DNA from 2 places in the Stenotrophomonas sp. 78350_Sma genome. Region 1 is predicted to be linked to the other one. Evidence: riboswitches for the same ligand, from Rfam matches in the RefSeq annotation. Region 1 holds a riboswitch; the other holds the start of a gene.
What was found. A riboswitch is a leader RNA that binds a small molecule or an ion and turns the genes downstream of it on or off. The one in region 1 is predicted to bind glycine.
Positions count from the first base shown of each region.

Region 2: another riboswitch for glycine. It lies ahead of gcvP (aminomethyl-transferring glycine dehydrogenase); the one in region 1 lies ahead of ACZK4H_RS19380 (trimeric intracellular cation channel family protein).

Region 1 is NZ_CM151182.1:4,203,238-4,210,549, forward strand. Features, by position in the region: gene ACZK4H_RS19345 (NAD(P)/FAD-dependent oxidoreductase) at 1-1,076, shown strand, start outside; gene ACZK4H_RS19350 (hypothetical protein) at 1,146-1,934, shown strand; gene ACZK4H_RS19355 (XVIPCD domain-containing protein) at 1,931-3,571, shown strand; gene ACZK4H_RS19360 (hypothetical protein) at 3,563-4,000, opposite strand; gene ACZK4H_RS19365 (nuclear transport factor 2 family protein) at 4,004-4,435, opposite strand; gene ACZK4H_RS19370 (hypothetical protein) at 4,504-4,920, opposite strand; gene ACZK4H_RS19375 (GIY-YIG nuclease family protein) at 5,063-5,338, opposite strand; glycine riboswitch at 5,379-5,468, shown strand; glycine riboswitch at 5,482-5,585, shown strand; gene ACZK4H_RS19380 (trimeric intracellular cation channel family protein) at 5,670-6,287, shown strand; gene ACZK4H_RS19385 (MdtA/MuxA family multidrug efflux RND transporter periplasmic adaptor subunit) at 6,573-7,312, shown strand, end outside.
Region 2 is NZ_CM151182.1:3,459,802-3,467,113, forward strand. Features, by position in the region: gene ACZK4H_RS16125 (M2 family metallopeptidase) at 1-369, shown strand, start outside; gene ACZK4H_RS16130 (hypothetical protein) at 489-881, opposite strand; gene ACZK4H_RS16135 (siderophore-interacting protein) at 951-1,847, opposite strand; gene ACZK4H_RS16140 (multidrug effflux MFS transporter) at 1,989-3,215, opposite strand; glycine riboswitch at 3,515-3,617, shown strand; gene gcvP (aminomethyl-transferring glycine dehydrogenase) at 3,680-6,547, shown strand; gene ACZK4H_RS16150 (VOC family protein) at 6,606-7,016, opposite strand; gene ACZK4H_RS16155 (amino acid permease) at 7,121-7,312, opposite strand, start outside.

The sequences.
Region 1 (7,312 bases):
GCCACCAGCGCAATGTGGAAGTCCGCCTGGGCGAAGTGGTGGCCATCGACAAGCAGGCCCGGCAGATCCGCATGGCCGATGGCAGCACGCTGGACTACGACAGCCTGCTGCTGGCCACCGGCGCCACCCACGCCTACTTCGGCAACGACCAATGGGCCGATGATGCGCCCGGCCTGAAGACGCTGGACGATGCCATCGCGCTGCGCCGCAAGCTGCTGCTGGCCTTCGAACGTGCCGAGGCCGAACCGGACCCGGCAAAGAAAGCGGCGTGGCTGAGCTTTGCCATCGTTGGCGGTGGACCCACCGGCGTCGAACTGGCCGGCACCCTGGCCGAAATCGCGCGGCATACGCTGCGCAATGAATTCCGCCACATCGACCCGGCCAGCGCCAAGGTGCGGCTGGTCGAAGCAGGCCCACGCGTGCTGTCCTCGTTCCCGGAAGTACTTTCGTTGAAGGCGCGCCGGCAGCTGGAAAAGCTCGGCGTGGAAGTGCTGACCGGTACCCCGGTGAGCGACATCGACAGCCAGGGTTTCAAGCTCGGCGATCAGTTCGTGCCGGCACGCACCGTGGTCTGGGCCGCCGGCGTTGCCGCTTCACCGCTGGCGCGCACGCTGGAGGTGCCGCTGGACCGCGCCGGACGCGTGCAGGTGCAACCGGACCTGACCCTGCCCGGTCATCCCGAGCTGTTCGTGGCCGGCGACCTGGCCGCGCTGAACCAGGCCAACGGCAAGCCGGTACCCGGTGTGGCGCCCGCGGCCAAGCAGATGGGCAAGTACGTGGCCGAGGTCATCCGCGCACGCCTGCACGGCAAGCCCGAACCCGGTCCGTTCAAGTACGCCGACTACGGCAATCTGGCCACCATCGGCCGCATGGCCGCCATCGTGCACCTGGGCAGACTGCAGCTGTCGGGCATCCTGGCCTGGTGGTTCTGGCTGGCCGCGCACGTGTTCTTCCTGATCGGTTTCCGCAACCGCATCGTGGTACTGCTGAACTGGGCCGTGGCGTACTGGAGCTACCAGCGCAGTGCGCGCATCATCTTCGGCGATGACCAGGACGACCGGCGGCCGAGGCGCTAGGTCCCGGGCCCCGGTGGCCTTCACGCACGGGCTGCTAGCGTAAGCCGGTCGCTCATGGAATGAAGCCGCATGGATCTGCTGAAATGGTTGCCCGCCCTGGTCGCAGCCGCCCTGCTCTCGGGCTGTCCTGCGGGGCAGTCGCAGGCGGAAGTCTCCGCCCCCTCGCCAGCGCCCTCTCCGCGCCTGTCACCCGGTACCTACTCGACCGAGCGAGGATGGGGACAGCTGCTGCTGCAGGCACGCCCTGGCAGCACGTCGCTGCAGTTCCATCTGGAGACTGAATCCTCCGGCGCCGGATGCAGCCTGGCGGGCACGCTCGGCGACGATCTGCAGTCCGTCGCGGTGGATCCCGCACCCGGCGCAGCGCAATGCCTGCTCACGATGCAACCTACCGCCCAGGGCATCGAGGTCGGTACGCGCACGGCCGATGCCTGCGCCGCCTACTGCGGCAGCAACGGTGGGTTCAAGGGCCACTACCTTGCGGTGAGCGACCGTTGCATGACGGACAACGTTGCCGCCGCGTTGCGCCAGGCGGCTGCAAAGACCGCGCCGTATTCCGCCGCCGGCACCGCCAGCACGCTGGAAGCGCTCCAGGCATCCTGCGCGGATACGCTTCCATTGAGCACGATCGCCGACATCAGGCTGGCGATCGCTTCGGCCCAGCATGACGCGGGAAACAACGCGGCCTGCCAGGCCGCACTGTCGCCCTATGCCGAAGACGCCGCGCGCAGCGATGACGAACTTGCAGACGGGATGTCACCGGCTGCAGCGGACGAGTACGTCGGCCTCATCGCATCCGTGCGCGAAGCGCTGAAGATGTGTGGACGCACCGCCAACGGCAAGGAGAACAGCCCATGAGCACCGCACCGCAGGATCGTCCGCAGCTCAGCGATGCGCAGCTGCGCACACTGGCCTACTTCGCCATCGGCGTGGCCTCCGAGGGCAGCAACGCCGGCCGCAACGTGGCCTACCAGCTGTCCTTTGCCGGCAACATCAGCGGCAATGTCATGACGCCGGTGGGCAACAGTGGTTTTTCCATCGGCACGCTGCAGACCGATCTGGGCCAGCACCCGGAGGTGGCGACCCAGCTGGTGGACGCCTATCAGCGCTGGGCGCGCCAGCAGCAGCCCTCGCTGGAGCTTGATGCACGCCAGCGGCAGCAGACGGTTTCCGACCTGCAGCGCGATGGCGACGGCATCAGGGCACAGAATGGGCGCGCATTGGATGGGACCGTCCGCGGACATCTGAACACCTTCCTTGCATCCAGCGACGGCGTTGCGTTCGTGCATGCACACGATGTCAGCCAGGTCGACCGACTGCTCCGCCACGGCGATGGCCGCCGGGATCCTGGCGGCGCGATGCAGCAGCTGCGCGGCACGGACCTGTACCAGCATGCGTCGCTGGATGACCAGGCCAAGCTTGCCACCATGCTGATGAAGCTGGAGAACCAGGCAGGGTTGAGCCGCTATCCTGGCGTTCTGCGGTCGATTGCCAGCGGCGATCTGGCCAGCGTGGATGACGTCAAGACACGGATCGACGGCATGCTTCCCAACCGCGTCGTACGCGGCAGGGAACAGCCGGACTACCTGGAAAGCGGCGTGGAGCACGCCCTGAAGGGCACCGAGGTCTTCAACCGGTTGCGAGCCGCAGGGCCAGGCAATCCGATGCGCGATGTGTTCGCCGGTGTCTCCGCCGACCCGCTGGCCAGCCCGGTGGCGCTGGCTGCCGATCGCGCACACCCCGAGGCCCTGCATCGCTACGAAGTGGTCAAGACCCTGTTCCTGCAGAACACCGAGGCACCGGCCTACCTCGATGCCCTGCAGCACGGGCGCTCACATGCCTGGGGCCGCCCGCAGGCGGCCGGCAACTCGCCGGCCACCGCCGGCCTGTACGCCTCCGGCGATGATCTGGTGATCTGGAACCGGGACGGTCGCGGCCACGCTTTCATCGATGGCCAGTGGTCCACCGTGCCGCGTGCGGAACTGCATCGCCAGCAGAATGCCGACGGCTCCATCGACCTCAACCGCGCCCCGCGCAACGGGATGCCCGAACAGCTGCTGCACGTCGAACCCGCACAACAGGAGCGACGGCGTGCCGCGCTTTCCGACCCGCTGCTGCAACAGGCCGAGGAGGCGGTGCGGCGCCTGGAAGACAGCCGGGCCCAGCCTTTCGGCGAAAACGCGCAACGCCTTGCAGCCAGCTCGACCTGCCTGGCCCGCGAGGCCGGGCTGACACGCATCGACCATGTCGTGCTGGGCGCCTCGCCTTCGCAGGATGGCAGGGCGGAAACGCTCTTCGTCGTGCAGGGCGATCCGTCCGACCCGGCCCATCTCAGGGCACAGATGCCGGCCGCGCAGGCATTTGCCACCCCCGTGGACACGTCATTGGCGCAGTTGCAGACGATGAATGACGCACACCGACAGACCGATGCGCGCTCCCGGCAGGAGGAGCTGGATCACCAGAGCACCCTGTCCCAGCAGGCCCGGTCAGTCTGATCCGCGCCCATGCAACGGTCGGGGCGGGCAGTACCCTTCGGCTCGCGCCGTGCCGGCGATCTGCCGTGACGACCAGTGCCGGGTGATCCAGATGGTCAGTGCTGCCGAGCTCAGGTGCCAGCGCAGCATGCTGTGGCGTGGATGGTGGCCGAGGTGGACGCGTGCGATCCAGGAGGCTTCGAGCTCGACATCCGGCACGTTCACCTTCGTATTCACCCCCACGTGGCGCGCCGTGAATCGCCATGGATCCATCGGTACGTGGTGGGCATAGGTCGCAGCACCACACGCGCCGCCGCTCCGCGCGGAATCGACGGGTTGCGGCCGGCCCCCGGTCGCGACCAATCCCAGCGGATACAGCAGGCCCGGCAGCAGGGCCAGGAAGGTCAACAGCAGAAACAGCGCGATCCACGCCCGGCCCGCCGCACGCATCGGTCACTGCGCCTTCGGCTTCGGGTACCACAACGCGTTGACGATGACCCAGCGCTGCTCGAAGCGCCCCATGTGGAAGTAGTCGACGAACCACGGTGTTTCCAGCCGCACCGAGGCAGCGTTGCCGGTCACATCCAGTACGGTGCAGCGGCGGTCCCATTGCTCCTTCGGGGTCTTCAGCGCGCCCTGCTTCGTCAGTGAGACCAGTTCTTCCTTGGACATCCGGCGCAGTCCAAGGCGCTCATCGGGTGTATCACCGAGGACCGCGCGCTTGGCCAGGTCCGGGTGCAGGGACCGGGCGACGCGCTGTGGGTCCGCCTCCAGCTGGCCGTCGACGTAGTCATGGCAGGTGGCTTCGATGGCCGCGATGGTGGCCGGGTCGGCGGCGGGGCTTGTGGCTGCGGAAAGGGCGAACAGCAGGGCGATCGTGGACATCCGGGTCTCCGGCGCTGAGGGCTGGGCGATCATGGCACGTGCAAGCCGCATCCAGGCATGGCGTGGATCTACGGCATCAGGCGCATTTCGTCGGTGCCCAGCTGCATGTACATGAACGCAGCGGCTTCTTCAGACATGGGCTGCCCCTGCGGGAAGCTGTCCAACCAGACGGTGATGCGCGCATGGCGCCCCGCCAGCGCATCCGCCAATGCCTGCTTTTCCGCGTCAGTGGCACGCTCCTGCATTTCGTTGCGAAGCATGTCATCGCCGATCCCCCACTTTTCCGCGAACGGGATCAGATCGACCAGATCGGGAGGGACCCGGTCACGACGCAGGTGGATCGGTTCGGGTGTGCTCGGGCCGTACGCGGCCAGCTCAGCGGCGGTGCCGATCTGCCCATGCTGCAGTGGCGGTGGCGACGGTGCCTGGGTGCAGGCCAGAAGGGCCACGCAGGCAGTCAACAGCAGTATCCCGCGGTTCTTCATCGGACGGATCCATGTGTCGATGGGTGTGGCGATCATGGCACGTGCAAGCCGCATTCAGGCATGGCGTGGACCTACCGTAGAGCCGAGCCCATGCCCGGGTCCTGCAACGGGCAGACGGAACAGCAGCCGAGCGCGGGCTCGGCTACAGAAGTCCAGCGTCCAGGGCCTGCAGCCACGCCAGCTTGCGTTCGCGCGGCTGCTGCTTGAGTTGCCATTCGGCGCGCGAGGCGGCGGAACGGTCCGGGTATTCGCGCACGGCCAGCACGCGCAGTGGCGGCCGCGACCGTGTGTAGCGCGCGCCCTTGCCCGCCTGGTGGGCGGCGAAGCGTGCGTCCACGTCGGTGCTGATACCTGCGTAATAGCTGCCATCGCGGCATTCGAGCAGGTACAGGAACCACGGGCGGGGGGACGGGGCCATGCCGGGATTATGCCGTGCTGCACTGCAGCGGATATACTGGCGGCCGAATGCAGGAGAGAGGCGCCGCGCTGGCGCCCGCCGAAGGCGCAGGCTCCCATGATCGCTCAGGCCGGTGGGCTGGAATCCCACCAACCATGCATTCGACTCGCCGAGCTGGAGAGAGGTCACCGGGCATGCCCGGGACGATCCGCCGAAGGGGCACGCGGCCCACGCCGCTGAACTCTCAGGCAAAAGGACAGCGGGAGCGGCACCGGTCATCGTCATCCCGTCATTGCGCAGGCAGTGGCGGTAGTCGCGCATGGCCGGCCCCACCGCGCCCGGAGCCTGCCCCATGCTGCTGTCCATCATCTACCTGATCGCCATTTCCGCTGAAGCCATGACCGGCGCGCTGTCCGCCGGCCGCCGCCGCATGGACCTTTTCGGCGTGGTCATGATCGCCTGCGTCACCGCCCTTGGTGGTGGTTCGCTGCGCGACATCCTGCTCGGCCACTACCCGCTGGGCTGGGTGAAGCATCCCGAGTACCTGGGCTTCACCGTGTGCGCGGCGCTGATCGCTACCTGGGTGGCGCGCTGGATGCACCACTTCCGCCGCACCTTCCTGGTGCTGGACGGGCTGGGCCTGATCGCCTTCACCCTGATCGGCTGCTCGATCGCACGCGAGGCCGGCCATGCCACGCCCATCGTACTGATTGCCGGCATGCTGACCGGTGCGTTCGGTGGCGTGCTCCGCGACATCCTCTGCAACGAAGTACCGCTGATCTTCCAGAAGGAGCTGTACGCGATCATCGCGCTGCTGACCGGCGCGGCGTACCTGTTGCTGCTGCACTGGGGCGTGGCCGACGCCACCGCGATCCTGTGCTGCCTCGGCGGCGGCTTCGCCCTGCGCCTGCTGGCGATCCACTACCGCTGGGAAATGCCGAAGTTCGTCTATCACGACGAAGTGCATTGATGGTTTGACGGTCGTGCCGGCCGCTGGCCGGCAACACTGCATACGCCCGCAGATTCCAGCAGGTTGCCGGCCAGCGGCCGGCACCACCGATTGCGTTGCATGACCAAGGTCACGCGGCGACGGTTCGCGTAAACCGCTACCATTGACACCCCGTCGCACGCGCGACGGCATCCAGCCACGCCGCGCCCGCGGCCCCGCCAGACACTCCCTCCCCGCTGCCCGTGGTGCCCGTGAACGCGCCGACGGGCCCGCATGTCCCTGCGCGCGCAGGGCGCAGGATGCCCCATGTCTGTCGCCGAAAATTCCCGCTTCCGCCGTGCCCGCTCGTTGTGGGCGGTGCTGGCCCTTGCCCTCGTCGCCGTTCTGGCGTGGTGGCTGTGGCCCCGGAACGACGCCGGCAGCCGCGACGATGCACCGGGCAAGACGGTGCCGGTACGCGTGGCGCGCGCCAGTGCCGAGCCGCTGGTGCTGCGCCTGAAGGCGGTCGGTACGGTCACCCCGCTGCACAGCGTGGTGGTGCGCAGCCGCGTGGATGGCGAACTGCTGCGCCTGCACTTCCAGGAAGGGCAGCAGGTGAACGCCGGCGACCTGCTGGCGCAGATCGACCCACGCCCGTATGAAGTGAAGCTGGCGCAGGCCCAGGGCACCCAGCAGCAGAACCTGGCCGAGCTGGAAAACGCCGAACGGCAGCTGCAGCGCTACCGCGAACTGCAGAAGCAGAACTACGTGTCCGGGCAGGAACTGAGCGACCAGCAGAGCAAGGTGCGCCAGCTGCAGGGCCGCCGGCTCAGCGACCAGGCGTCTGTTGATGAAGCACGCCTGCAGCTGCAGTACACCCGCATCACCGCGCCGGTCAGTGGCCGCGTCGGGCTGCGGCGGTTGGACGTGGGCAACCTGGTACGCGCCAGCGATGCCGAAGGCCTGGTGACGCTGGCGCAGACTGCGCCGATCAGCGTGCTGTTCACCGTGCCCGAACCCGAGCTGCCTGCACTGCTCGATGCCGTGCAGGCGCAACCGTCGCTGGC
Region 2 (7,312 bases), 740 kb from region 1:
GGTGAAGAGTTCTTCGACCCGGGCGCGAAGTACCACGTGCCGGGCAACACCCCCTACACCCGCTACTTCCTGGCGCGCATCCTGCAGTTCCAGTTCTACAAGGGCCTGTGCGACGCGTCGGGCTACAAGGGCCCGCTGCATGAGTGCACCTTCTACGGCAACAAGGAAGCCGGCCAGAAGTACTGGGCGATGCTGAGCAAGGGTGCCAGCCAGCCGTGGCAGGCCACGTTGAAGGAGCTGACCGGTACCGACAAGCTCGATGCCGGCCCGATGATCGAGTACTTCACGCCGGTCAACGAGTGGCTGAAGCAGCAGAACGAAGGCCAGATGTGCGGCTGGCAGGCCAACGCGGCCCCGGCGGCAAAATGAAAGAAGGGGCGGGTCCGCGAGGATCCGCCCCTTTCCGGTAGTGCCGGCCGCTGGCCGGCAACTGCACGGTGGAAATGCGTCTGGCAGCCGGCCAGCGGCCGGCTCTACCGCAACAGCGATCAGCTGTTCTTCTTGGCCGCCATCGCAGCGGCCAACTCGGCCTTGAATTCCTCGAAGGTCTGGCCCTTCTCCCTGGCTTCGGCCTGTGCGGCATCGCGCAGCGCGTCGGAGTACATCAGGCGCACCGGCGTGCCATTGCGTTCGTGCAGCTCACCGGCCTGCATGATCAGCGCCAGCACCTGTGCGGCGCTTTCGCTGTGGCCGGCAATGCGGCCATCCATGCCCAGCACCCATTCGCCGTCGCGGCGCACGACACCGGCCAGCAGGGTGCGCTGCGCATCGCGCAGTTCCGCATGCGGCTCCACCGGCGAGGCCTGGGCAGCGGCCTTGTTGGCGGCCTGCTTTTCCTGGCGACGGCGCTGGTCGCGGCGGGTCTTGGAGCTGGTGGACATGGTGCGGTACCGCTGCGAAAGGGGGGCGCAAGGATAGCGCACCCCGCCCGCAGCACCGCTTCACACCCCTCAGTCCAGCACTTTGCCGTGCCGCCAGTAGCCCATGAAGGTGATCGCGCGGCGGTCCAGCCCGCAGTCGCGGACCAGATGGCGACGGACCGCCATCACCGACCCCGCCTCGCCTGCCACCCAGGCATACAGCGGCCCGGCCACGCTGGCATCGGCCTGCTCCCACAGGATCTGCGCGTCAATGTCGATCTCTTCCAGCTCGTCGCCTGCGGCCACGCTCGAGGCCGCTGCCAGGCGCGCCTGCACCGCCTGCAACAGAGGCTGTCCGTAGGCCGCCTGCCCGCGTGGCAGCCAGACCAGCTCGGCCGTGTCCGGGGCCTTCAACGGCACCGCATCCCCGGCCTGGGCGACCTCCAGCAGCGCCAGCGTGCGTGGCGGATCGGCCAGCGCGGCCAGTTCCTCGAGAATGCCGGCTACCGCCGGTAGCGCGGTTTCATCCGCCACCAGCAGCACCTGGCCGACACCCGCCGGCGGCTTCCATTCCCAGCCTTCGCTGCTGTCGGCACAGTCCGCATCGGGGGCCAGCAGCACTACGCGGTCGCCCGGCCGCGCGCGGATGGCCCAGCGCGAGGCCGGCCCGGTTTCGCCATGCAGCACGAAATCAACGTCGACCTCGCCCTGCTCGGCACGCAGCTGGCGGATGGTGTAGGTGCGCATCGGCGGGCGCTGGTCGTCCGGCAGCGCGCGATAGCGTGGATACCAGTCTTCACCGCTGGGGACCTGCGGCACGTCCTGGCCGGGCAAGGGGAAGAACACCTTGATGCGCTGGTCCGGGCCTTCGGTCTTCATCCGTGCCACGTCGGCACCGGTGAACACCATGCGGTCAAGGGAAGGGGAAAGAACGCGGCGCTCCTTCAGCGCCACCTCGAACAGGCGATAGGTCTGCTGCGCAGCCATGGGGGAACCTCATGCAACGACATCGGATCGGCTGGCTGTCGTGCATCCACGCACCGGCTGGCTGGAGTCCCCAGCCTAGTCCGGTCGTTCCTGGCCGCAAGCGTTGGAGACAGCGCGGCCCGCCCTACCCCTGCGCACTGCTCAATGGCCCGTGCAGACTGCCTGCGCCGCGCGCTCGCGCTGGTGCTCCCAGTACCAGAACACGAATCCGGCGCCGAAGAATGCAGCCTGGCCCAGTGCCAGGTGCAGCGGGCTGGCACTGAGCAGCGGCGACACCACGCCAGCCACCACCGTGCTGATCATCAGCTGCACGAAGGCCTGCAGGGACGATGCCAGGCCACGCTGGTGCGGGTACATGTCCAGCACCGCCAGGGCCAGGATCGGGAAGATCAGCGACATGCCCATGCCGCCCAGGAAGATCGGCAGCACCGCCCACGGCAGCACGAACTGCGGCGACAGCGCCACGTAGCCGACATTCAGCAGCGCCGACAGCGCGCACAGGCTGAAACCGATGGCGACCTGGCGTGTGGGCGTGGTGTGCCCGGCCATGCGCCCGGACAGGAACGAGCCGGTGGTCATGCCGCCGATGGTGGGAATGAACAGCCAGGCGAAGCCGCCCTCGCCCAGATGCAGGTGCTGCATCACGAACACCGGTGCCGAGGAGATGTACAGGAAGATGCCGCCGAAACCGATGCTGCCAGCCAGCGCCAGGCGCAGGAAGCGCGGGTTGAAGCCGATGCGCACATAGTCACGCAGCAGCACGCGCGGCGACAGCGGTACCCGTGCCTCGACCGGATGGGTTTCCGGCAGGAAGCGCGCGGTGGCCGCCAGCAGCACCAGCCCGAACACCACCAGGAACCAGAAGATCAGCGGCCAGCCGGCGCCACTGAGCAGGATCCAGCCGCCGATGATCGGTGCGATCGCCGGAGCGATGCCGAACAGCATCGACACCTGGCTCATCAGCCGCTGCGCATCGTGGCCGTGGTACAGGTCGCGGATCACCGCGCGGCCGACAATCATGCCGACACCCGCAGACAGGCCCTGCAGCGCGCGGAACGCCAGCAGCGTGGTCAGGTCGGTGGACAGCGCACAGCCGACCGAGGCGCCGACGAACACCACCAGGCCGCCCAGGATCACCCGCTTGCGGCCCCAGGCATCGGACAGCGGGCCGTGCGCCAGGCTCATCAGACCGTAGAACAGCAGGTACACACTGATGGTCTGCTGCACCGCCACTTCGTCCACCGCCAGGCGCTGGGCCAGCTGCGGGAACGCCGGGAAGATGGTGTCGATCGAGAACGGACCGAACATGGCCAGGCCGGCGAGCAGCAGGGCCATGCGGCGGGTGGAGGGAGCAACAGCGGCGGTCATGGGAAAGGCGTCCGGCAGGGCCATGCGCGGCACGCACGGCGGGCGCCGGTCCCCTGCAGCAGGGACGGCGCCAGATGAATTCGGGTATCCGCCCATCATAGGTGGGGATTGCGCCTGATGCCATGCAGCAGTGCACAAAACGCACGGACGGGCCATCGGCCATTCAGGCGCGGCCTCCAGGACCGAAGGCGGCCGCCGCGCCCGCAACGGGCTATAATCGGCGGGCAACACGGTGGGAGAAGCGGAACACCGCTGCCGAAGGCGCAACGCCCGTAATCGCTCAGGCCCGATACCACCCGTAACACAACTCTGGAGAGACCGGTTCGATCCGGCGCCGAAGGGGCACGAAGCTGCGGTCCGCCGCGCTTTTAAACTCTCAGGCAAAAGGACAGAGGGGCGCCCCGCAGACCGCCGACCGGCGGCTTGTGCCCGTGCGTGTGCCCTTTCCTGACGGATCCTTCGCCATGTCCCAGAACACCCCTTCCCTGCGTGAGCTCGAGCACCACAACGCGTTCGTCGAGCGCCACATCGGCCCCAACGACGCCGAGATCGCGCAGATGCTCGACGTCGTCGGCCACGCGTCGCTGGATGCGATGACCGACGCCATCGTGCCGGCCAAGATCAAGTCGCCGGCACCGCTGGCACTGCCGGAGTCGATGACCGAAGTGCAGGCACTGGCGAAGATCCGTGCGATCGCCGACAAGAACACCGTGCTGCGCAGCTTCATCGGCCAGGGTTACTACGGTACCCACACGCCGAACGTGATCCTGCGCAACATCCTGGAAAACCCGGCGTGGTACACCGCCTACACCCCGTACCAGGCGGAAATCTCGCAGGGCCGCATGGAAGCGCTGATCAACTTCCAGACCCTGTGCGCCGACCTGACCGGCATGGAAATCGCCAACGCCTCGCTGCTGGACGAAGCCACCGCCGCCGCCGAAGCGATGACCCTGGCCAAGCGTTCGGCCAAGTCGAAGTCGGACACCTTCTTCGTGCACGACGCCGTGCACCCGCAGACCCTGGAACTGCTGCGTACCCGCGCCGAGCCCATGGGCATCGTGCTGCGCGTCGGCACCCCGGCCGAAGCGCTGGAAGCAGAAGCCTTCGGCCTGCTGCTGCAGTATCCGGACACCTTCGGCCAGGTCGGCGACTACAAGGCGCTGGTCGATGCCGTGCACGCACGCGGCGGCCTGGTGGCCGTGGCCACCGACCTGCTGGCCCTGACCCTGCTGGCTGCCCCGGGCGAATGGGGCGCGGACATCGTGGTCGGCAACAGCCAGCGTTTCGGCGTGCCGTTCGGCTTCGGTGGCCCGCACGCCGCCTTCATGGCCTGCCGTGACGCCTACAAGCGCTCGATGCCAGGCCGCCTGATCGGCGTTTCGATCGATGCCCAGGGCAACCCGGCCTACCGCCTGACCCTGCAGACCCGCGAACAGCACATCCGCCGCGAGAAGGCCACCTCCAACATCTGTACCGCGCAGGTGCTGCTGGCGGTGATGGCCTCGATGTACGCCGTTTACCACGGCCCGGAAGGCCTGACCCGCATTGCCCGCCGCACCCATCGACTGGCCTCGATCCTGGCCGCAGCGCTGCGCAATGCCGGCGTGCAGGTCGGTGGCGACTTCTTCGACACCCTGCACGTCACCGGCGTGCATGCCGATGAAATCCATGCCAAGGCACGCGCCGCCGGTTACAACCTGCGCGCGATCGACAGCGACTCGGTCGGCATCAGTCTGGACGAGACCACCACCCGCGCCGACATCGTCGCCGTGGCTGCGGTGTTCGGTGCCTCGCTGGACGTCGACGCGCTGGATGCCAGCACCGCCGACGCGCTGCCGGCCGGCCTGCTGCGCCAGTCCGCGTTCCTGACCCACCCGGTGTTCAACACCCACCACAGCGAGCACGAACTGCTGCGTTACCTGCGTTCGCTGGCCGACAAGGACCTGGCGATGGACCGCACGATGATCCCGCTGGGTTCGTGCACCATGAAGCTCAACGCCACCGCCGAGATGATCCCGGTGACCTGGCCGGAGTTCTCGCAGATCCACCCGCTGGTGCCGGCCGACCAGGCGCTGGGCTACAAGGAACTGATCGACACGCTGGAAGCGATGCTGGTCGAATGCACCGGCTACGACGCGGTCAGCCTGCAGCCGAACTCCGGCGCACAGGGCGAGTACGCCGGCCTGCTGGCGATCCGCGCCTACCACCGCTCGCGCGGCGAAGGCCACCGCGACATCTGCCTGATCCCGGATTCGGCGCACGGCACCAACCCGGCCTCGGCGCAGATGTGCGGCATGAAGGTGGTGGTCACCAAGACCGATGCCAACGGCAACGTCGATGTGGAAGACATCCGCCTCAACGCCGAGAAGTACAGCGACCGCCTGGCCGCGATCATGATGACCTACCCGTCCACGCACGGCGTGTTCGAGGAAGAGGTGGTCGAGATCTGCGAGATCATCCACCAGCACGGCGGCCAGGTGTACACCGACGGCGCCAACATGAACGCCCTGGTCGGCGTGGCCAAGCCCGGCAAATGGGGTTCGGACGTTTCGCACCTGAACCTGCACAAGACCTTCTGCATCCCGCACGGCGGCGGCGGCCCGGGCGTCGGCCCGTGCGCGGTCAAGGAGCACCTGGCCCCGTTCCTGCCGGGCAAGCTGGGTGACAACGGCCCGGTCGGCATGGTCAGCGCCGCCAGCTTCGGCAGCGCCTCGATCCTGCCGATCAGCTGGATGTACATCGCGATGATGGGCCGCGAAGGCCTGCGCAAGGCCACCCAGGTCGCGCAGCTCAACGCCAACTACATCGCCAAGCGCCTGGCCCCGCACTTCAAGACCCTGTACACCGGCCGCAACGGCCTGGTGGCACACGAGTGCATCCTCGACGTACGCCCGCTGGAGAAGACCAGCGGCATCGGCGCCGAGGACGTCGCCAAGCGCCTGATCGACTTCGGCTTCCACGCCCCGACCCTGAGCTTCCCGGTGGCCGGCACGCTGATGGTCGAACCGACCGAGAGCGAATCGCTGCACGAGCTGGACCGCTTCATCGACGCGATGATCCAGATCCGCGAGGAGATCACCGCGATCGAAGACGGCCGCCTGGACCGCGAGGACAACCCGCTGAAGAACGCGCCGCACACCGCCACCGCGGTGACCGCCAGCGAGTGGACCCACGCCTACCCGCGCGAACTGGCTGCCTTCCCGCTGGCCAGCCTGAAGCAGAGCAAGTACTGGCCGCCGGTGGCACGCGTCGACAACGTGTACGGCGACAAGAACGTGATGTGTGCCTGCATCCCGGTCGATGCCTACAAGGATGATGAAGTCGAGGCTTGATTCCTCGCGGCATCGGTAAAGAGAACGGCCCGCGCAAGCGGGCCGTTCTCATTGTGCATCACGGGTCCGGCATCTGCCCCAGGCTCAACTGCCACGACACGCCGAAGCGATCCTGCACCCAGCCGTAGCGGTTGCTGAAGTCATAGTCGCCCACCGGCATCAGCCAGTGGCCGCCCTCGCCCAGCACGCGCGCGGCGCGCTCGAACTGCTCGGCGCCGGAGCACTCGACGAACAGCGAGATCGACGGGCTGAAGGTGAAATCGTGCACGTCCAGGCTGTCAAAGCACAGGTAGTGGGTGCCACCGAGCAGGAAGATGGCCTGTCGGACCTGCCCGGGCACGCCGGCACCGGCGCCGTCCGGATGGCGCTGCATTGCCAGCAGGCGGAAATCGGCGAAGGCCTCGGCGTACAGGGCCAGGGCGGCCTCGGCCTGGCCGGTGAACATCAGGAAGGGGCGACTGCGCAGCATGCGGTACTCCCGGTCGACGGGCCGATGACGGGCCCACACGATCAGGATGGCACGGCGGATGTGCAGCCCCCGTGGTAGTGCCGGCCGCTGGCCGGCAGCTTCAGTCACGCCTCGCGCATGCGCCGCGCGATGGCGCTGCCGGCGGCGATCGTGGCGGTCAGCGCCACCATCGACAGGAACTGCAGGCGGGTGTGCGACTCGCTCAGCAGCAGGCCGAAGATCAGCGCCAGGATCGCCAGCGCGCAGCAGGTCAGCCACGGGAAGCCCGCCATGCGGAACGGCAGCCGGGTACCCAG